One region of the Rossellomorea sp. y25 genome, then DNA from elsewhere that is predicted to be linked to it. Evidence: riboswitches for the same ligand, from Rfam matches in the RefSeq annotation. Region 1 holds a riboswitch; each other region holds the start of a gene.
What was found. A riboswitch is a leader RNA that binds a small molecule or an ion and turns the genes downstream of it on or off. The one in region 1 is predicted to bind S-adenosylmethionine.
Positions count from the first base shown of each region.

Region 2: linked by a shared signal. The riboswitch ahead of AAEM60_RS12250 (YezD family protein) and the one ahead of AAEM60_RS19285 (methionine ABC transporter ATP-binding protein) in region 1 are both predicted to bind S-adenosylmethionine.
Region 3: linked by a shared signal. The riboswitch ahead of AAEM60_RS10675 (methionine biosynthesis PLP-dependent protein) and the one ahead of AAEM60_RS19285 (methionine ABC transporter ATP-binding protein) in region 1 are both predicted to bind S-adenosylmethionine.

Region 1 is NZ_CP145886.1:3,807,872-3,815,216, reverse strand. It holds gene AAEM60_RS19300 (toprim domain-containing protein) at 62-421, shown strand; gene AAEM60_RS19295 (thioredoxin family protein) at 427-741, shown strand; gene AAEM60_RS19290 (SCP2 sterol-binding domain-containing protein) at 992-1,342, shown strand; SAM riboswitch class I at 1,442-1,548, shown strand; gene AAEM60_RS19285 (methionine ABC transporter ATP-binding protein) at 1,701-2,723, shown strand; gene AAEM60_RS19280 (methionine ABC transporter permease) at 2,720-3,388, shown strand; gene AAEM60_RS19275 (MetQ/NlpA family ABC transporter substrate-binding protein) at 3,404-4,231, shown strand; gene AAEM60_RS19270 (carboxymuconolactone decarboxylase family protein) at 4,387-4,752, shown strand; gene AAEM60_RS19265 (hypothetical protein) at 5,630-5,788, shown strand; gene sufC (Fe-S cluster assembly ATPase SufC) at 6,139-6,924, shown strand; gene sufD (Fe-S cluster assembly protein SufD) at 6,942-7,345, shown strand, end outside.
Region 2 is NZ_CP145886.1:2,453,811-2,461,155, reverse strand. It holds gene AAEM60_RS12280 (enoyl-CoA hydratase) at 1-573, shown strand, start outside; gene AAEM60_RS12275 (NADPH:quinone oxidoreductase family protein) at 585-1,565, shown strand; gene AAEM60_RS12270 (acyl-CoA dehydrogenase family protein) at 1,588-2,763, shown strand; gene fabG (3-oxoacyl-ACP reductase FabG) at 2,785-3,543, shown strand; gene AAEM60_RS12260 (MaoC family dehydratase N-terminal domain-containing protein) at 3,565-4,014, shown strand; gene AAEM60_RS12255 (MaoC/PaaZ C-terminal domain-containing protein) at 4,011-4,412, shown strand; SAM riboswitch class I at 4,577-4,682, shown strand; gene AAEM60_RS12250 (YezD family protein) at 4,769-4,924, shown strand; gene AAEM60_RS12245 (phosphoadenylyl-sulfate reductase) at 5,024-5,722, shown strand; gene AAEM60_RS12240 (inorganic phosphate transporter) at 5,781-6,803, shown strand; gene sat (sulfate adenylyltransferase) at 6,845-7,345, shown strand, end outside.
Region 3 is NZ_CP145886.1:2,145,372-2,152,716, reverse strand. It holds gene metH (methionine synthase) at 1-1,929, opposite strand, end outside; gene AAEM60_RS10685 (bifunctional homocysteine S-methyltransferase/methylenetetrahydrofolate reductase) at 1,910-3,760, opposite strand; gene metC (cystathionine beta-lyase) at 3,776-4,960, opposite strand; gene AAEM60_RS10675 (methionine biosynthesis PLP-dependent protein) at 4,953-6,074, opposite strand; SAM riboswitch class I at 6,170-6,279, opposite strand; gene AAEM60_RS10670 (tryptophan--tRNA ligase) at 6,500-7,345, opposite strand, start outside.

The DNA.
Region 1 (7,345 bases):
TCATCTCTTGTTATTTGAATATACTATCGTAATCTTATTTCTGAAAGATAAGGTGATGATCATGATGGAACTTGACGAAAAAGTAATCATTGTCGAAGGAACAACTGACAAACGAAAAGTGAAAGATATCATCAAAGAACCGATTGAAATTATTTGTACAAACGGGACTATTAGCATTACGAAAATGGACGAACTCATTGATGCATTATTGGAAAGGGATGTCTATATCCTCGTAGATGCTGATGATGCAGGTGAAAAATTACGAAAGCAATTTAAACGTGAGTTTCCTGAAGCTGAACATTTGTACATTGATCGTATGTACAAGGAAGTGGCAGCAGCTCCCGAGTATCACCTGGCGTCTGTCCTGATTGGAGCCAATATAGACGTTCATAAAGAATATTTAGGAAAAAGGATGATCTAGTTTTGATTGAGGTAAGTAATACCGAAGCATTAAACGATCTGATTGAAGGCCATACGCTTGAAGCCGTTTACCTTTATACACCGATGTGTGGCACCTGTCAGGTGGCAAGTAAAATGATTGACGTAGTGGAAAAGCTTCCGCAATCTTTTCATTTTGTGAAGGCCAACTTGAATTATTTGCCCCAATTTGCAGAAGAACAATCCATCGAAAGTGTACCCTGCTTGCTTTTATTTAAGGATGGAGTCGAAAGGGAGAGGATTTATGCCTTCCAATCCGTGCCATTTTTATATGAAAGCTTAAACAAGATCACTGATCGTTAGAGGGATAAGAGACCTTTTGGGAGAAGGTCTTTTTTATATGTCTCTTTCTAAACAATTTTCTTTCTACAAACGAAGACATATTTCTCGGGAAATATTGCGAATGGCATCATTTTTTGACTAGTATTCATCCAAATTCTTACTGTTCGACAAATTAGATGAATACGTTCAAAACATGTCGAGAAAGTATAAAAGGGAAAAATACCTAAAAGTGGAATTGTAATAATATAGAAGTTTCACTGGGAGGGTATTCATGCGAATATATTTAGAGGAATTAGTAGATCAGTGTCATTCAAGATATCACTTACGACTCTTATTTCCAGACAGCCCATTTGTTCTTCATTTTGATTGTGGAAGCGATTTGTACGGTATTTCTATTTCGAGCAAGGGATGCGATGTATTAGATGATTTGAGTGAAGACGCTCATTTCGTAATTGAAGGAATGGAGGAAAAAGTGGTTTCCCTACTCACAGGGGAAGAACGGTTGTCTCAACTGATCGAAGCTGGGGCACTTGAAATCAGAGGAGGGTATCGACCGCTTCTATTTGTTGAATCTGTCCTTTGGCTTACGAGGTCAAGGGGAAAAGAGCCGGTGAAAGTTTAAAAAATAATTGACACACTCTATAACCGATGATAAAATCTCTCTTGTAGCAAATTTTCAGAGTCTTTAACTATTTAAAAAAATTTAATAATCGATACTTTACTCTTATAAAGAGAGGTGGAGGGACGTGCCCTATGAAGCCCGGCAACCGTCAATGAAAATTGAAATGGTGCCAATTCACTCAAAGCATATGCTTTGAAAGATGAGAGAAAGGATAGTCCTATATGATTATGCCTTTCTGCTTATCGCAGAGAGGCATTTTTTAATGATTTAGAAAAAGATGACGGGAAAATGCCAGCTATGTGCAACCATAATCTTGATTAAACAGGTCGTTTTACTCCGAAAGAAGGTGGAATACAACATGATTACCATTTCAGATGTGAAAAAAATCTATCAATCCAAATCGGGTCCAATTTCAGCCGTTGATGGCGTCAATATCGAGATTGCCCAAGGAGAAATTTTTGGAGTGATTGGCTATAGTGGAGCAGGTAAGAGTACGCTGATCCGCATGCTCAATGGTCTCGAAGTTCCTACAGAAGGAATAGTGGACGTGAATGGTCAAATCGTTTCCCGGGTAAAGGGTAAAAAACTGCGGGAAGCAAGACAGTCGATAGGCATGATTTTTCAACACTTTAATCTCCTCTGGTCTCGTACAGTATTAGAAAATATACAGTTCCCATTAGAAATTGCTGGAGTACCAAAGAAAGAGAGACTCCATAGAGCCAATGAATTATTGAAGCTTGTAGGATTGGAAGGCAGGGGAGATGCCTATCCTTCTCAACTGAGCGGCGGACAGAAACAACGAGTGGGGATTGCAAGATCCCTTGCTAACAATCCCGATGTCCTTCTATGTGATGAAGCTACTTCCGCTCTAGATCCACAAACAACTGATTCCATTCTTGATTTATTGGTGGATATTAATAAACGCTTAGGGCTGACGATTGTCCTGATCACTCATGAAATGCACGTGATTCAGAAAATCTGTCACCGTGTCGCAGTCATGGAACAAGGAAAAGTCGTGGAACTCGGGGATGTATTGGAAGTGTTCCGAAATCCACAAGAGCAAGTGACAAAGCGTTTCGTGAGAGAAGTCTCGCAAGTAAAAGAAACGGGTGAAACCATTGATCACCTATTGATGCAATATCCTAATGGGAAAGTGTTGAAATTTACTTTTGTCGGTGAATCAACTGAGCAACCGCTTATCACCACTCTGATAAGGAAGTTTGACTTAGACGTAAACATCCTTCAAGGACAAATCTCCCAAACTCAAAAAGGTGCCTATGGAACGTTATTTGTTCACCTTGATGGGGATGAACGGACCATTAAAGATGCATTGACGTTTGTTCAAACGCAACTGGTTCAAGTGGAGGTGTTAAGAGGATGATTGAAAATTTATTTCCAAATGTAGATTGGGAGAAGATGTGGGAAGCAACCCTCGAAACCCTGTATATGACCGGGATGTCTGTAGTGATTACCTTTGTACTCGGAATGATCCTTGGGATTTTGCTCTTCCTCACCTCTAAGGAAAATCTATGGGATAACAAACTGACATACACGATTACAAGTGCAGTCGTAAATGTGTTCAGATCGATTCCATTCATTATATTGATCGTGTTGTTAATTCCGTTCACCAAGTTTTTATTGGACACAATCCGTGGAGCGAATGCAGCTTTGCCGGCACTGATCATTGGAGCTGCTCCGTTTTACGCCCGTATGGTAGAAATTGCTTTAAGAGAAGTGAACAAAGGCGTCATCGAGGCCGCGAAAGCGATGGGGGCGAAAACGAGCACAATTATCTGGAAAGTCCTGATCCCGGAATCCATGCCGGCTTTGATTTCAGGAATTACAGTAACAGCGATTGCTCTCGTTGGATATACGGCAATGGCCGGGGTCATCGGAGCAGGCGGTTTAGGAAACCTGGCCTATTTAGATGGCTTTCAACGAAGCAGGGAAGACGTGACGCTCGCCGCAACCATTATGATCTTACTCATTGTGTTTGCGATTCAAATATTAGGTGATTTCTTTACAAATAAATTAGATAAACGGTAAAAGGAGAGAAATATCATGAAAAAATGGGTAGCAGGAGTTATTGCAGCAACAAGCATTTTTGGATTGGCAGCATGTGGGAGTAATTCAGAATCAGGAGGAGGCAGCGACGAGAAAGAATTAGTGGTTGGAGCTTCCAATATTCCTCACGCTGAAATTCTTGAACAAGTGAAGCCTTTATTAGAGGAGAAAGGTATCAATTTAGAAATTGAAACGTACCAAGACTATATCTTGCCAAATAAAGATCTGGATAATGGGGATATTGACGCAAACTATTTCCAACATGTACCGTACTTAGAATCTCAAAAAGCGGAACACGGTTATGATTTTGAAAATGCTGGCGGCATTCACATTGAGCCGATTGGCGTTTATTCTAAAAAGTACAAATCCCTTGAAGAGCTGCCTGAAGGTGCAACGATTCTAATGAGTAATTCTGTAGCAGATCACGGACGTATTCTTACGTTATTAGAAGAAAAAGGTCTTATTACATTGAATGATGGAGTAGACAAGACAAAAGCAACGCTGGAAGACATTAAAGAAAATCCAAAGAAACTAAAATTCGATTACGAATATGAAGCAGCTCTTCTTCCACAATTGTATGAAAATGAAGAGGGAGATGCTGTTCTGATTAATTCCAACTATGCGATCGATGCAGGTTTGAATCCTTTGGAAGATTCGATCGCCATTGAAGACAGTAATTCTCCATATGTGAATGTGATTGCTGTGAATAAAGGTGACGAAAACAAAGAGGAAGTGAAGGCGCTTGTTGAAGCTCTTCGTTCAAAAGAAATCCAGGACTTTATTAAAGAGGAATGGGACGGGGCAGTTGTTCCGGTGACCGAATAATTTCATATAGCGTAAATAAGAAACCCGATTCTGATTGATCAAAATCGGGTTTCTTTTCTGGATAAGTACTTACCGTATTTTTTTTAAACATAATCATTTCCATTATAGCTCATACTATTTTCGATGAATCTATTTCAGAAATGGAGCTGAATGAAATGCAGATAGAACCAAGAAATACAACAGAAGCTGCCCTTCATGATTATAAAATGGGACTTGGAATCTTCACTGAAAAAATGCCTGAGCTTGCCGAGCAGTATAATACGTTTACCGAGCACTGCTTTAGAGAAGGAGTTCTTTCAAAAAAAGAAAAGCAGTTGATCGCGTTAGGAATAAGTCTTTATTCCCAGGATGAATATTGCATCATCTATCACACAAAAGGATGCCTGGATCAAGGGTGTTCAGAAGAAGAAATCCTTGAAGCAATAGGAGTAACGGCTGCATTTGGCGGCGGAGCTGTCATGAGTCAGGCTGTGACTTTAGTACAGCAATCGATTCAGGATTTGAATCAGTTAAAACAATAAGTAAGGGATGAGTCGAAGGGGAGGAATCCTCTTCGATTTTTTTGTTGAAATTAGTGTTTGAACAAGGCTTTTCATTCAATTACATAATCTTCCTGGGCTTTGTCAATTAGTGTGTTGGATGGTGAGGTGACTTTTCTTGAAGTTAGCGTTTAACAGCCATAAAGTAGTAGCACAGAGTGGATTGTAGCGGAAGGCACTTGACTCCTGCGGGAAATAGAGGAAAAGTAGAAAAGCGGATGCGGCTCGCTCAGCCCCGACAAGCATAAGATGAATGGGCCTAAGAAGGCGTTCTTTGCCTTCTTGGACCATTTAGCTTATGACCTCGAGGGGCTAGCCGCCGGAGCTAGAAAGGTCGAGACCCCGCAGGGCAAAGCCCGAGGAGGCTCGACTTCCTCCCCGCGGAAAGCAAGTCCCTGGAACGAAAAGGAACGGTCCCTGTTTTCAAATTACCATCCGTTCAATAGAAAAATTACATTTTTGGAAGCTGCCCGAAAACAGTGGGAGAGACCCTAAAAGATCGACAAGGATACTCACCGGCCGTACTTTCTTTATGTAAAATAGCGACAATGTTTATGAAAAAAGCTATTTTATTTAATATGAGGTGGAAAGTTCGTTTGTGATCACCAAGTACTAAATACTTATTCAATAAAATGAATATATATTAAAAAAGCTATTAATTGGCAGTATAATGGCGGAATTTTGTGAAAACTTAATGGTAGCCCCTCGGAGTCAGGTTGAAAAGATGAATTTAAGAAAAAATGACCCTATACTGGTTTTGTCTTGTGAACGAGGGGGTAGTATAGTTGTAAAGTAATTAAAAACCTGAAAGGAATGATTCATTATCGACTCTCTTGAGAGTATCTCGTACACAAGTGAAATGGAAAAGGCAATGCATGGAGCCCATGGGATTGGTTATGAGGTGTACAAACGAAAGCATGATGTCAGAATGCAAGTAGAGAAAAGAAGAGAGCAGGACTATAAGGAAAGCAGAAGAATGATTGCTGCACTTGATCGTAAGGTGCACTCTAATATATAATAAGGAAGAAAAAAGGAAACCAGTGTAGACGATGCACTGGTTTTTTTATTGTTATGCAATCAACGCCAAGTCTAATAACGGAAGAACAAAGCGGACGGTTTCATAGGTTTCAAATTATATCAGTATCGATATGTTCACCATGACAGGAAACTGTATAAGAAACCCCTACATTTTTCCTGTATTTTAAGTTAACAATAGAAAAGGATTATCTTGTCAAGTTTACACTATCTGTATAGTTGAAAAAGTTGATAATAGCTTTTATTTGTTATAAGATTGTAATGAGAATAAATTGAGAATGATTAAAGAATTTAATTCTTAAATTCATTATAAAGTCACGGAGGTAAATACACATGGCAGGTTCTACTTTAACAATTAAAGATCTTCATGTTGAGATTGAAGGAAAGGAAATCCTGAAAGGGGTTAACCTTGAAATTAAAGGTGGAGAAATCCACGCAGTAATGGGACCAAATGGTACAGGTAAATCTACTTTATCTTCTGCTATCATGGGTCATCCAAAGTATGAAGTGACAAAAGGAAGCATTCACTTCGACGGTGAAGATGTGCTTGAAATGGAAGTTGATGAGCGTGCTCGCGTAGGTCTATTCCTTGCAATGCAGTATCCTAGTGAAATCAACGGTGTTACGAATGCGGACTTCTTACGTTCAGCAATCAACAGCCGTCGCGAAGAGGGCGAAGAAATTTCTCTAATGAAATTCATCCGCAAAATGGATTCTGAAATGGAATACCTGGAAATGGATCCAGATATGGCACAGCGTTACTTAAACGAAGGGTTCTCTGGTGGAGAGAAGAAGCGTAATGAAATCCTTCAATTAATGATGTTACAACCTAAGATCGCCATCCTGGACGAGATTGACTCTGGTCTTGATATCGATGCCCTTAAAGTTGTATCAAAGGGAATCAATAAAATGCGCGGTGAAGATTTTGGTTGCTTAATCATCACTCACTATCAGCGTCTTCTTAACTACATCACTCCTGATCATGTTCACGTCATGATGCAAGGACGCATTGTGAAATCTGGCGGAGAGGAATTAGCACAACGCCTGGAAGCTGAAGGATATGACTGGATTAAAGAAGAGTTAGGAATCAAAGACGAAACTGTTGGCCAAGAAGCGTAAGTGTTAGGGGGATGAAAATGACTGTAGAAACGAAACTACCAGTAGATCAGGACTATGTCAGCTCCTACTCAAAACAACTTGGAGAGCCAGAATGGTTAACAACCCTTCGTACAGATGCCTTTGATAAAGTAAAGGATCTAAGCCTTCCAGTTGCTGATAAAACAAAAATCACGAATTGGAATTTTACTCAATTCCAGAAGCATACTGTGGAAAGTGATGCGTTTTCATCATTGAGTGAGCTGCCGGATGAAGCTAAAGCATTAGTTGATTTGGAAAGCACAGACCAAAGTTTATATATTCAACGTAATAATACACCTGCTTTTCTTTCTCTTTCGAACGAATTAAAGGATAACGGTGTTATTTTCACGGATATTTTTACAGCAGTGAAGGATCATAGTGAACTTGTTCAAAAGTACTTCAT
Region 2 (7,345 bases), 1.4 Mb from region 1:
ATGGGGAGCGCCACATCAACAGAAGTCTATGAACATATCGGGATATTAAATACATGCATTAAAGCGATTAAGGAAATAGATAAACCGGTCATCGCCTCGGTACACGGCTTTGCAGCAGGTGCCGGATTTAATCTGGCCCTCTCCTGCGATTTGATTATCGCTTCAGAAGATAGTCAATTTGCTTTAAGCTTCTCTAAAGTAGGTCTTATATCCGATGGCGGAGGTTCGTATTTTCTTCCACGCATCATCGGTCCTCATTTAGCGAAAGAATTCTTCTTTTCAGCAGAACCTGTGGCTGTAAGAAGAATGTATGACTTAGGTGTGGTAAACCGTATTGTCCCTTCTGAAAGACTTGAAGAGGAAACAACTGATTGGGCTCAGGAATTAGCCTTGGGTCCAAGTAAAGCATATGGAATGATGAAGAAAATGATTGATCGTTCATTCACCACATCATTGAATGAAATACTTGAACAAGAACGAATCACACAAACAATGATGATTTCAACTGAAGATCATGCTGAGGGAGTTTCAGCATTTAAAGAAAAAAGAAGACCATCTTTTTCAGGGAAATAGGAGGGATTAGGATGAAAGCCATTCAGTTTAAAGAGTTTGGAAGCCCTAATGTATTAGAGAATGTGGATATAAATGTTCCGGTGCCTCAAGGTAGAGAAGTCCTTATCGAAGTTCATGCATCTGCAGTCAATTATGCTGATACAGCAAGACGGGAAGGGCAATATGTGGTAAAAACCCCACTCCCATATATTCCGGGTTCTGAAGTGGCGGGAATCGTCACTGAAGTGGGAGAAGATGTGACGAGAGTAAGAAAGGGAGACCGGGTTGTAGCCATGATGGATTCCGGAGGTTATGCAGAATTTGCCCTGACAGATGAGCGTTCGGTGATCCCCCTCCCATATGGATTGGATTTCAAAGAAGCTGCCGCCATCCCTGTTCAGGGTTTAAGTGCCTATCATATTTTGAAAACATTGGGAAGAGTGCAACAGGGAGAAGCCGTCCTCATTCATGCAGCTGCTGGTGGCGTTGGCCTGCTTGCCGTCCAACTGGCAAAACGTTTTGGAGCAGGTAAGGTGATTGCCACGGCCAGTACAGAGGAAAAGTTACGTCTTGCTGGGGAAATGGGGGCAGACGTATTAGTCAACTACACTCAGGATGGCTGGGAAGCAGACGTCTTAGAAGCAACAAATGGAAAGGGCGTAAATCTGGCATTGGAGATGGCTGGCGGTGACATTTTCTATAAAACGTTAAAATGTCTCGACTATTTCGGAAGAATGGTCATTTACGGAGTAGCAAGCGGGGAGCAGAGCAGATTTTATCCTTCTTCATTGATGGCAAAGAATCAATCTGTTATCGGGTTCTTCCTCCCTCCTCTCATGAGAGATTCCGAACTTACCCAGAAAACCCTTCATGAAATCTTTCATTACGTCGCGTCCGGGGAATTGAAAGTAACGGTTGGTCATGTGTTTCCTTTAGAAGAAGCAGCAAAGGTTCATTCACTCATGCAGGCAAGAAAAACGGTAGGAAAGGTAATCCTGCAACCAAAATTCTAGGACTTTATAGGGGGGAACCGGTATGAACTTACGGTTATCAGATGAACAAAGGATGATTCAAAAAACCATCCGTAAATTTGTTGAGAAAGAACTTATACCTTTAGAAAATGAAGTGCTAAGAAATGAACGGGAAGGAAAACCAAGTCTTTCCCCGGAAAAAAGAAATGAGCTACAGTTAAAAGCAAAGGAAGCAGGGTTCTGGGGGATCAATACACCAGAAGAGTACGGCGGAGCGGATCTCGGGCAAATGATGATGGCCATTGTATATATGGAAATCTCCAAAACCTTTGTGCCTTTCAGTTTCGGTGGTTATGCAGACAACATCCTATACTATGCCAACGAAGAACAGAAAAAGAACTATTTGATCCCCACTATAAACGGAGAGAAAAAGTCCTGCTTCGCCATGACGGAACCGGGAGCTGGATCCGATACTCAAAACATTCGGATGACCGCAGTGAAGGATGGAAATGAGTGGGTGTTAAATGGTGAAAAAACCTTTATTACGGGCGGAAATGAAGCAGACTTTGTCATGGTCATGGCGGTGACCGATAAGGAAAAGCATCGGCGAACGGGTCGGGACGGAGTAACCTGTTTTATTGCCGATCGTAGGATGGGATGGACATCTGAATACATTCATACCATGGGGGAATGGGGACCGGCCAGTCTGTTTTTTGATGACGTGCGGGTGCCTGAAGAAAATATTCTGGGTGAAATTGATGGTGGCTACAATCTTGGCCTGGAATGGATCGGGTTCGCACGGTGGATTGTAGGGGCACAAGCGGTAGGAGCAGCGGAACGCTTACTTCAAATGGCGATTGACTATTCAAAGGAAAGGGAGACATTTGGAAAGCCAATCGCGGATAGACAAGCGATTCAATGGAAGATCGCTGACTCTGCCGTGGAAATTGAAGCTGCCAGATGGCTTGTGCTAAATGCAGCATTCACGCTGGATCAAGGAGAAGATAATCGCCATGTTGCATCGATTGCCAAGCTGTACGGATCGAATATGGGCAATCGGGTAGTGGATCGGGTCCTTCAAATTCACGGAGGGATGGGCTACACAAGAGAGCTTCCCATCGAACGCTGGTATCGTGAAGCAAGATTGTGGCGGATTTATGATGGTACTGATGAAATTCAAAAACTGATCATTTCACGGAATCTATTAAAAGGGCATGTAAAAGTGGGCCAATTTGTTTAAAGGAATAGGGAGGTAATGTGAATGGGTGATAGATTTAGAGGAAAAGTAGCTTTAGTAACAGGCGGGAGCCGGGGGATCGGTAAAGCGATTGCAAAGCTCTTTGCAGAAGAAGGGGCAATGGTTGCCATCATTGACGTGAATGAAGAGGCACTTTTGGAAATCAGCGAGGAATTGAAAAAGTATGAAATATATACAAAAGTTGCGAATGTAATAGAATCCCGGGAAGTAGAAGAGGCCATAAACGAAGTCTATGAAACTTTCGGCTCCGTTGATATTGTCATCAACAATGCAGGAGTCATCAGAGACAATTTGCTATTTAAAATGACCGATAACGATTGGCAAACGGTCATGGATGTGCATTTGAAAGGATCATTTAACGTAGCAAAGGCAGCGCAAGGTCATATGGTGAAGAACAGGTATGGCCGTATTATTAATATCTCGTCTACCTCTGCACTCGGTAACCGCGGACAGGCAAATTACGCTACCGCTAAAGCAGGTCTTCAAGGTTTAACGAAAACTCTGGCAATAGAGCTTGGACCTCTGGGCATTACGACCAATGCAGTCGCCCCCGGATTCATCGAAACGGAAATGACTAGAGAAACGGCGAAGCGGATCGGAATCCCCTTTGAACAACTGGTGGAAGCGAGTCTTCAAGGAATTCCTGTAGGAAGGAGCGGGCAGCCGGAAGATATAGCGAATGCAGTGGCGTTTTTTGCGGATGAAAGCTCGTCATTCGTTAACGGTCAAGTCCTATACGTAGCTGGCGGGCCGAAAGCCTAAAGGGAGAAAGAGGTGAAGGATATGTTTGAATCTTATATTGGTAAACGCTCAACTTCCGTAGAAAATTGTGTGGAAAAAGGAGCGGTCCGTAAGTTTGCCGAAGCCATTGGAGATCTCAATCCCATTTATGTTGATAAAGAAGCAGGAAAGAGATCCAGGTTCAGGGGGAATATCCCTCCCCCCACTTTTCCCAGAGTGTTCGACTATGGAACGATTGAAGGTTTTCATTTACCGAACGTCGGGTTAATTCATGGTGAACAATCTTTTCACTATGAAAGACCACTGAAGGTCGGGGAATGTATTCAGTGTTACACGAAAATAAAAGATTACTATGAACGGAAAGGATCGGGTGGAACACTTGGTTTTCTTGTAATAGAAGACATCGGTGAAGATTCAGGAGGGAAAAGGGTTTTCACTTCCGAAGCGATTGTCATTATCACTGAAGCGGTTAAAGAGAGGTTGGGAATATGACTAAACTATCATCCTTTAATATAGGTGAAATCCTTCCCCTTGTTGAGTTAGGTCCAGTCTCGAGAATCGACTTAATCAAATATGCAGGAGCCTCGGGGGATTATAACCCCATTCATACGATCGATGAGGAGGCGCATAAACTGGGTCTTCCAGGAGTCATTGCTCATGGCATGTGGACGATGGGCAATGTCTCCAAGCTTTTTAGTGATCTTTATGAAGAAGGATATATCAAAGAGTACACCGTCCGGTTTAAAGGGATGGTTTTATTGAACGATGTCATTACATTGATTGCAGAAGTATCAGAAAAACAGGATGATCTCATACATTTTAAAGTTTTTGCGGTCAACCAGGACCAGAAAAAAGTGATCGAGGGTAAATTAATCTTTCAATTATTTTGATCACTCAGGTGAAAATAGTGTCCTATAGCGTTAATAAAGCGAATAGAAATAAAGAGAATGAAGGCTTTGCAAGAAAAATAAGCCAAAAGACATAAATCCGATAGAGAAACTCGGGTTGACTTCCTTGTAGAATATGATATTATTTAGAATATTAAAATTAATAACTCTTATCCAGAGTGGTGGAGGGATCTGGCCCTGCGAAGCCCAGCAACCTACGTTATGTAAGGTGCTAATTCCAGCAAAATGTGAAGTCATTTTGGAAGATAAGGTATCCTTACCTGAACAACTTTCCAAAATGGAGGGTTGTTTTTTTTCATTCATGTTTTTCTGGATAAGATAAAAATTGGGGGAATCATGTGACTAAAGAAAAAAATCAAGAAGCAGATTATGATGTGGTAGTCGAAAAGATCACTTCGATGTTGAAGACGATGAGTTTTGGATCGATTACAATTGTGGTTCAGGACGGTAAAGTCATTCAATTGGAGAAAAACGAGAAAGTGCGAATTAAATAAGCTGACTAGACAAACTAGAGGCGCATAACACAGATAAAGGAAATTCCTATATCTTGTTATCGCCTCTTTTTGTTTGGATGAGCGGGAAAGGGGTGTATCATGTTAACCTATCAAACTTGGAAAAAACCATCCATCAATTTTGAAATTGATCCGGTCTATAAAGGAGCGCTTAACGTCCTTGAGTGGACGTATGATCATTATGGTGAAAGTGTCGTATATGCATGCAGTTTTGGCATTGAAGGGATTGTATTAATCGATCTCCTAACCAAAGTGCAACCGAAAGCAGCCATAGTATTTCTTGATACAGGTGTTCATTTCAAGGAAACCTATGAAACGATTGAAAAGGTGAAGGAGAAGTATCCTGGTATCACCATTCATATGAAAAAGCCTGAATTAACGCTCCAAGAGCAAGCAGGAACATATGGAGATAAGTTGTGGGAGAGAAACCCCAATCAATGCTGTCAAATTCGAAAGCTTGACCCTTTAAAAGATTCCTTATCCAAAGGGAATGCTTGGATCTCAGGATTAAGAAGAGAACAATCACCTACAAGAAGTCAGGTTGAATTCATCAATAAGGATGACAAGTTTCAATCAGTTAAGATTTGTCCATTGATTCACTGGACGTGGAAGGAGATTTGGAGGTATGTCCATAAGCATAACCTATCCTATAATCCACTTCATGATCAGGGGTATCCAAGTATCGGATGCTTCCATTGTACAACACCATCCATAGACATCAATGATCTTCGCTCCGGTAGATGGAAAGGAAAAGGGAAAACCGAATGCGGTCTTCATTAAAAAGAGGTGACATTCTTTGCTTGAAACATTCGCCCTGATCATAAGCTTGTTCTTCGCTATGAACATTGGTGCCAGCGGAGCGGCAGCATCGATGGGGGTTGCGTATGGTGCAGGAGCAATAAAAAACATCAGGAATTCATTATGGATCTGCGCTGCAGGTGTCCTGAGTGGTGCTGTTCTTGGTGGTGGAGAAGTAGTTAAAACCATTAGTTCAGGGATTATCCCGCAGCATGTACTCTCCATCAAAATCGTGGTCATCATTTTGTTATCCGCCACCATATCCTTGTTCCTTGCAAATGTGATAGGGATCCCGCTGTCTACAAGTGAAGTAACGGTAGGAGCGGTTGTAGGAGTTGGAGTCGCATATCAAGTTCTATATGTGAAATCACTTTTAACAATCATGTCATTCTGGGTGATTGTCCCGGTCATTGCCTTCGGGATTACATGGGTATTCGGTATATGTTTAGTAAAACTTGAAAAGCGTGGTTTCCATTTTGAAAAAAGGTGGCTTGCGTACCTTTTGATTATCGCCGGATTCTTTGAAGCGTTTTCGGCAGGGATGAATAATGTAGCCAACGCCGTCGGTCCATTAGTGGGTGCGGGTTTAATGTCTCCTTCTCGGGGGATTTGGCTGGGTGGCTTATTCGTTGCCCTCGGAGCTATCATAATGGGGAAAAAAGTAGTGGAAACAAACGGGAAAAAAATTACACACTATTCAAAAGCCGAAGGAATCCTCATTTCTTCTACAGGAGCGATCCTTGTGATGGTGAGCTCACTGTATGGATTACCGATTCCGCTTACTCAGGTTACTTCGTCCTCGATCATAGGCCTCGGGATGGCGAAGAACGGCAAACATATGCTGCAAAAGAAAATTGTCAAAAAAATCGTCAAAATATGGGTGGTCTCTCCCCTGATTTCACTTAGTATTTCATATTTTTTAGTAAAGCTCGTGATCGATAGCGATCTATATTCGATTGTGGTTCCAATAAGCGTCATTATCGCAACTGTGGGAGCACTATCCCTCATGCGAGTGATCAATGAAGAAAGGCGATCCGTTCACGAAGACGGAGGCGGAATTTAATCTTAATTCCGATTAAAACAATATGTTAAGGAGGATAAATGATGAGTTTACAGCCCCACGGAGGAACGCTTGTTCAATCATATTTACCAGAAGAACCCTATGAGGATATTCTCCATGAGATCCCGTTAGACGAAACCGCGTTAAGTGATTTGGAACTTATTGGAATAGGTGCATACAGCCCTATAAATGGATTCTTGACTGAAGTTGATTATCAACATGTAGTAGAAAGTTTACGTTTGCGAAACGGCAGCGTGTGGAGCATCCCGATTACCTTGCCCATTGCAAAAGAAAAAGCAGGAGACGTAAAGAAAGGCTTAAAGAGCCGCCTTGTTTATAAGGGGGAAACATATGGCCTCATTGAAGTCGAGGATATTTATGAACCAGACAAACAGAAAGAAGCCCTTCTCGTATACGGAACGACCGACAAGGATCATCCAGGTGTCAAGAAATTATTCCAACGTGGAGATGTGTATGTAGGTGGGAAAATCAGCCTTATTAAACGTCTTTCCAAACCGTTCAACGAGTATACATTTGACCCAAGT
Region 3 (7,345 bases), 1.7 Mb from region 1:
AATCAGTCCCTCCTTCGTCCCTTCCACCACATAATGAGCCAGTCTCTCCTCTAGATTCATAGTATTGACGGGTACCTTTACTTCTTTCTTTTTCCCTCTATAAAATGCTGTAAATTCAGCCAGGGTTTCATCCGTCGTTTCAAATAAGAGTTTCTCCGCCATTCGAACTTCTTCTTCAGGAATAGAGGCAAAGCGCTCTAGTTTTTCCGTATTGACTATGGCATAATCAAGGCCCGCTTTTGTACAGTGATAAAGATACACAGCATTGAGGACTTCTCTTCCGACAGGAGGCAGTCCAAAAGAAACATTACTAACCCCTAAGATATGAGGGCATTCAGGTAAGGCTTCCTTAATCCGTCTTATCCCTTCAACGGTGGCATTGGCTGAACCGATATATTGCTGATCCCCTGTTCCCACAGGGAATACGAGAGGGTCAAAGATGATGTCTTCTGAGGCAACCCCATATTTCTCTGTTAACAGTTTATGTGAACGAAGGGCAATGTTTACCTTACGTGCGACTGATACACCCATTCCTTTTTCATCAATCGTCCCTACTACAACCGCCGCTCCGTATTCCTTCATCAGCTTTGTAATCTTCTCAAACCGCTCCTCTCCGTCTTCAAGATTAATCGAGTTAATGATTACTTTCCCTTGAGAATATTTTAAAGCGGTCTCTAGCACTTTCTCATCCGTTGAATCAATGACAAGTGGAACTTTTACTTTTTTCACAACCTCCTGGATAAATACATTCATATCATCTACTTCTTCACGATCGGGATCTGCAAGGCAGATATCGATCACCTGAGCTCCATTTTTCACTTGTGCTCTCGCAATCTCTGACGCTTCTTCTATCTTATTTTCTGCAATCAATCGTTTAAATTTACGTGAACCGATGACATTCGTCCGCTCTCCGACCAGAATCGGTCTTCTGTCTGCATCCTCATAGACGAACGCTTCAATTCCCGACACCGCATGAGGGTGAGACTCATTGGGTTTACGAGGAGGTAATCCCTTTACCACATTTGAAAGGGCACGAATATGCTCCGGTGTCGTTCCACAGCACCCTCCAACAAGATTCACCCAGCCTTTCTCAGCAAAACCTTTCATCTTTATACTGAGTGAATCAGCCGTCTCATTGTAATTTCCTTCTTCATCAGGAAGTCCTGCATTCGGATAACAGCTTACATAGGTAGTGGCTAAGCTTGATAAGGAACGGATATGGTCACGCATAAATTCAGGTCCTGTTGCGCAGTTTAGACCAACTACCAAAGGGTTTAAATGTTCAAGGGATAAATAAAATGCTTCGATGTTCTGGCCGGCGAGTGTAGTGCCCATAGGCTCAATGGTTCCGGATAACAAAATGGGGATCACTTTCCCTCTTGATTCAAAAGCAGTTCGAATTCCGAGGTTTGCTGCTTTTACATTTAACGCATCCTGACTCGTTTCAAGTAACAGGACATCGACTCCTCCATCGAGAAGACCTTCTGCTTGAACCCGGTAGTTGTCTACTAAGTCATCGAAGCTTACCCCTCCTGTAACAGATAAGGTTTTGGTAGTGGGACCGAGAGATCCTGCAACAAACCTGGGCCACTCGGAAGTTGAGACATCTTCTACTGCTTTTTTGGCGATTTCAGCTGCTACTTTATTGATTTCGTATGCTTTAGATCCTATATCATATTCGTCCAACACAATGGGGGTTGCCCCAAACGTATTCGTTTCAATCACATCAGCCCCTGCTTTCAAATATTCCAGGTGAATCTGATAGATGACCTCCGGCGCTGTTAAAACCAGATTTTCATTACATCCTTCAAGCTCTTCTCCACCAAAATCCTCTGGGGATAAATTCGCTTGTTGAAGCATCGTTCCCATTGCTCCATCGAGTACGAGTATTTTTTTCCTAAGCTGTTCTTCAAACAAAGTGATGGCCATAGGGAACCTCTCTTTCTGTGCTGGTTTTCTCTTGTATATGATGAATCAGTTCAATGCTCATATCGTACCTGACAAAAGGCGTGATAAGATAAATCCCATTAAAAAGATCTATTGCTGTATCAAGTAAGTCTTTTGCAATATCCATTCCAACTGCTCTTGCAACTACAGGATCACTTCCCGCTTCCTTCATTCTTTTTCTTGTTTCTTCTGGAACATTGATTCCCGGTACTTCATGATGGAGAAACTCAGCATTTCTCGAACTGATTAATGGCATGATTCCGATAAAGATCGGAACATCTAAATGCTTCGTAGCTTCATGTACTTGAATCAGCTGTTCTTTCCCAAAGATCGGTTGAGAAATGAAATAGTCAGCTCCGGCTTTCTTTTTCTTTTCAAGCCTTTTTACAGAAGCGTCTAAATGACGGAAATTTGGATTAAAGGCCGCTCCTACTGAAAATTGAGTACGTTCCCGGAGTGACTTACCGGAAAAGGATATCCCCTCATTGTTTTGTTTGATGAGTTCAATAAGTTCAAGGGAAGATAAATCATAAACGGATGCTGCCCCAGGAAAGTCTCCAATCTTCGCCGGGTCACCCGTAATCGCTAAAATATTGTGAATGCCCAACGTGTGCAATCCCATAAGATGGGATTGAAGTCCTATCAGGTTACGGTCCCTGCAAGTGATGTGAACTAAAGGTGTAAGATCAAATTTGGACCTGACCAGACTCCCAATGGCGTCATTACTAATACGAGGAGATGCTAACGGATTATCAGCAAGCGTGAGTGCGTCAATTCCAGCTTTCTTTAATGCCTCAGCCCCTTGGAAGAACAGCTTCGTGTCGAGATGTTTAGGTGGATCGAGTTCAACAATGAGTGTTTTCTTTTCTCTTACATGCTCATGCAGCAAGTTTCCCCTGATTGAAGGTGATGATAACTGAACAACCTTTTTTGCTTTCACCACTTTCTCTTTAACAGGCTCACGGCTTTTTAATCTGCTTGCTACAGAACGAATGTGATCAGGTGTGGTTCCACAGCAGCCTCCAATGATTCTTGCACCTTGCAGTCGCAACTCATTGCTTATATCCCCAAAGTAATCAGGCTCAGCAGAGTAATAGAATCGACCTTCTTCATAGTTTGGCAGACTGGCGTTTGGATAGACGGAAAGAAATGCCCTTTTAGGTAATGGAACTTCCTCTAATGAGTTCACCATATGAAATGGCCCCATGCGGCAATTGATACCGACAACATCGGCCCCTAATAATTCTAATTGCTGAAGTGCGTCTTTTATCTCCATTCCATTTTGAAGAACTCCTGTTTCATGTAGAGAAACTTGAGCAATGACAGGAATGTCCGTTTCACGTTTGACAATGTTTAAAACCGTGGTTAATTCCTCGAAATCATAATAGGTCTCAAGCAGGATGCCATCTACACCTTCTAATAATAAACAGTAAAGCTGTTCCCGAAAGCTTCTTTTGATTTCTTCCAGCGACACATTTTGTTTAATGCCCCTGATTCCCCCGATGGTCCCCAGAATATAGGTGTTAACACCAGCGGCTTTTCTTGCTAGACGCACTGCAGCTGTATTTATTTCCTTAACCGAATCCTCCAATCCGTATCTGGAAAGCTTTTGATAATTGGCTCCATACGTATTGGTCTGAATGATATCTGCTCCTGCATCAATATACTCCTTATGGACTTTCAACACTTCATTTGGGTGGGAAAGATTCAATTCTTCAAAGCATCTGTCCACTCCATATGAATACAACAACGTTCCAATGGCCCCATCTGCAATCAAGATTCTCTCTTTCAGTGCTTCTAGCAACGGCTTCATGACATTCCCTCCTTTTTATAAATTTATAACGTTGTTTCGGTTGGTCTTTTGTATACTATCTAAACCTTTTTGAAGATCGTTAATCAATTCATCCACGTTTTCAAGTCCTACTGATAATCGTAATAAACCATCAGTAATCCCTCTCCTTTCCCGTTCAGCTTTCGGCATAGAAGCATGTGACATCCTTGATGGATAGGATAGAATTGATTCAACAGCTCCTAAACTTACGGCGAATACGGGAATGTTTACATTTTGTATGAGTTGCTTCACTTCCTCTGCACCCTTTAACCGGAAGGAAAGAACCGCTCCAGGACCCTCTGCTTGTCGGACTTGAATTTCACGACCGGGATGATAGCTCAAGCCTGGATAATACACTTCTTCTACTTCCTTTCTCTTTTCTAAGAAGCTCGCAATCTTATAAGCCGATTCTGATGATTCCTTCAATCGTACATGCAGTGTTTTCAGCCCTCTTAAGAGCAGCCAGCAATCCTGGACACCGAGGACCGCACCGAAAGAATTCTGCAAGAAAGCAAGCTTCCTGGCAATCTCTTCATTTCCCGTTACCGCGAGCCCCGCCAAGACGTCACTATGTCCGGCAAGAAACTTAGTGGCACTGTGAAGAACAACATCAACACCTAAGCTGATCGGTCTTTGCAGCAGGGGAGTCATGAAGGTATTATCCAGAAACGTTAAACATCCATTCGCCTTGGCAAGCTTCACGACTCCTTCAATATCGGTGATGTTCAGAAGCGGATTGGAAGGTGTCTCCATATAAATCACTTTCGTATTGTGTTTAATTGAACAAGCCACTTCATGAAGATCCTTCATGTTCACAAATGAATATTCAATCCCAAATTTAGTGAGGACCTCTGTAATCATTCTGTATGTCCCACCGTACACTTCTTCTGATACTAGAACGTGGTCGCCACTCGATAATAATAAAAAGCTTGTGGAGATTGCCGCCATCCCTGATGAAAAGGCAAAGCCTCTTACTCCACCTTCCAATTCAGCTATCGTTTCTTCAACAGTTTCCCTCGTCGGATTTCCCGAACGGCTGTAGTCATATGTTCCATATTGATCAAAATCCTGTTGGTGAAAGGTTGTAGCATGATGTAACGGTGTAGAGACCGCTCCTGTTTCTTTATCAAATCCGTGAGAATGAATGAGTGACGTCTGAAGTGAAAATGGTTTTTTACTCATACGTAAGCACCTCTTTTTCCAATTGTTGAAATACATTCTCCAGGTCTTCAATCAGGTCATCAATAAATTCAATTCCTACAGAGAACCGCAGGAGCCTGTTGCAGATACCCAACCTATTTCTTTCTTCTTCGGGAATGTCTGCATGTGTTTGGGTTGCGGGGTAGGTGATAAAGCTTTCAACCCCTCCTAAACTTTCAGCAAACGTAATAACTTTTAAGTGTTTGAGAAAGGGATCCACCCATTCTTCCTTTGCGATTCGAAAGGAAAGCATGCCGCCTTTTCCCGGATATAAAACGTCCGTTACACATTCGTGCCCTTCAAGATATTTTGCTAGTTTTCTTGCGTTTTTTTCATGTTGAGCCATTCGGAGACTAAGGGTTTTCATCCCTCTTAATAAAAGCCAACAATCAAATGGTGAGAGAACCGCGCCGATGGAATTTTGAATGGTGCAGATTTTTTCCGCCAGCTCCTCTGTGTTTACAACCACAACACCTGCCAGCACGTCATTATGGCCCCCTAAGTATTTCGTGGCGCTGTGAATAACTATGTCTGCTCCTTCAGTGAGTGGCTTTTGAAGAACAGGTGTGTAGAAGGTATTATCGACAATTAAAAGCAACCCGTTACACTTTGCGATTCCAGCAACCTCAGAAATGCTTGCTTCATTCATTAATGGATTGGTTGGCGTTTCAAGAAAGATGGCCTTTGTTCTCTTAGAAATTTGTTCTTCTATGGAGCCGGCATCACTTGTATCGACGAAATGAAATTTGATACTATATTGTGCTTCATACTGTACGAATAAACGGTAGCTCCCGCCGTATAGGTCTTTCGAAACAATCAATTCATCCCCGCTGGAAAATAAGCTAAGGATTGCCTGAATCGCTGCCATCCCCGAGCTGAAGGCAAACCCTCTGTGCCCTTCTTCCAATTGAGTGAGGGTGTCTTCTAAGGTTGCGCGGGTTGGATTTCCTGTTCTTGTGTAATCATAGCCTGTCGATTGCCCAATCCCCTTATGTTCATAAGCAGTCGATAAATGAATGGGTAGGCTCACAGCACCCGTTGCAGGATCTTTCCGGTTTCCCGCCTGGACAAGCAAAGTATCAATATGTTTTTTCAATATTCTTCTCTCCTTTTCTTTCCCTGTAAACGAAAAGGGAAAAAACAAAAAAACCTTCTTAATGAAAATAAGAAGGTTTTGTACGTTCGTTCTCCCTCTTATCGTCCAAGTTGACATCAACTTGCTGGAATTAGCACCATACCTAAAACTGTGGCTGGTTGCTGAGGTGTCTTCGGGCCAGTCCCTCTACCTCTCTTGATAAGAAACTATATGATTTTGTGAAAAATAACTTTCCCATAACTTATAACAAAGAAGAACAAATGTCAATGAGAATTATGAATTATCCGAAAATGAAGCATACATAGTGACGCAACTTTTTGAGCCGTTTTTCGTCTGCTTCTATATTCTTGCAGAGGTCCGCACATTCCCTCCAATCAACTCCAGATGAATGGCTGAATTCAAAAAAATAGAGCGATTCATTTTATTTAATGAAAGATACCCATTTTCCTTTTAATTTCTTTCATAAATGGAATCGTCTTTTCTCTTGCTTTATCGGCTCCTTCTTTTAAAATGGCATCCAGCCTCTTGGGGTTGGCTATTAGTTCTTCATATTTGGATCGAGGTTCCTCGATAAATGAATTCATGACTTGGAATAGCTCTTTTTTCGCTTCTCCCCACCCTATTCCGCCTTGAAATCTCCTTCTCATTTCTTCAACTTGATCGGATGTTGCAAATTCCTTATAAAGCGAAAATATGACGGACGATTCAGGATCCTTAGGCTCCTCAGGGGGTGAAGAATCTGTTTTGATTTTATTGATTAGTTTTTGAAGCTTTTTTGATTCTTCAAATAATGGGATGGTATTGTTATAGCTTTTACTCATTTTTCGTCCATCAAGTCCCGGTAGAACAGATGTTTCTTCCTGTATCACATAATCGGGAAGAACAAATGTTTCGCCATATTGCTTATTAAAGTTTTCTGCAATGTCCCTTGCAATTTCGACATGCTGAATTTGATCTTTACCGACAGGAACCAGTTCCGTTTGGAATAGAAGGATATCCGCCGCCATCAATATCGGGTAGGTGAATAAGCCCATGTTGACCCCTGCATCTACTTCTCTGCCCCTTTTTTGATTATCTTCAACTACTGATTTATATGCATGGGCCCGGTTCATTAATCCTTTCGGTGCAAAGCAAGCGAGGATCCAGCTTAATTCAAAAATCTCAGGTACATCAGATTGACGGTAAAAAATCGCTCGATCAGGATCCAACCCTAATGCTAACCAAGCTGCCGCCACTCCATAAGATAGTTCTTTCATTTCATGCTGATCATG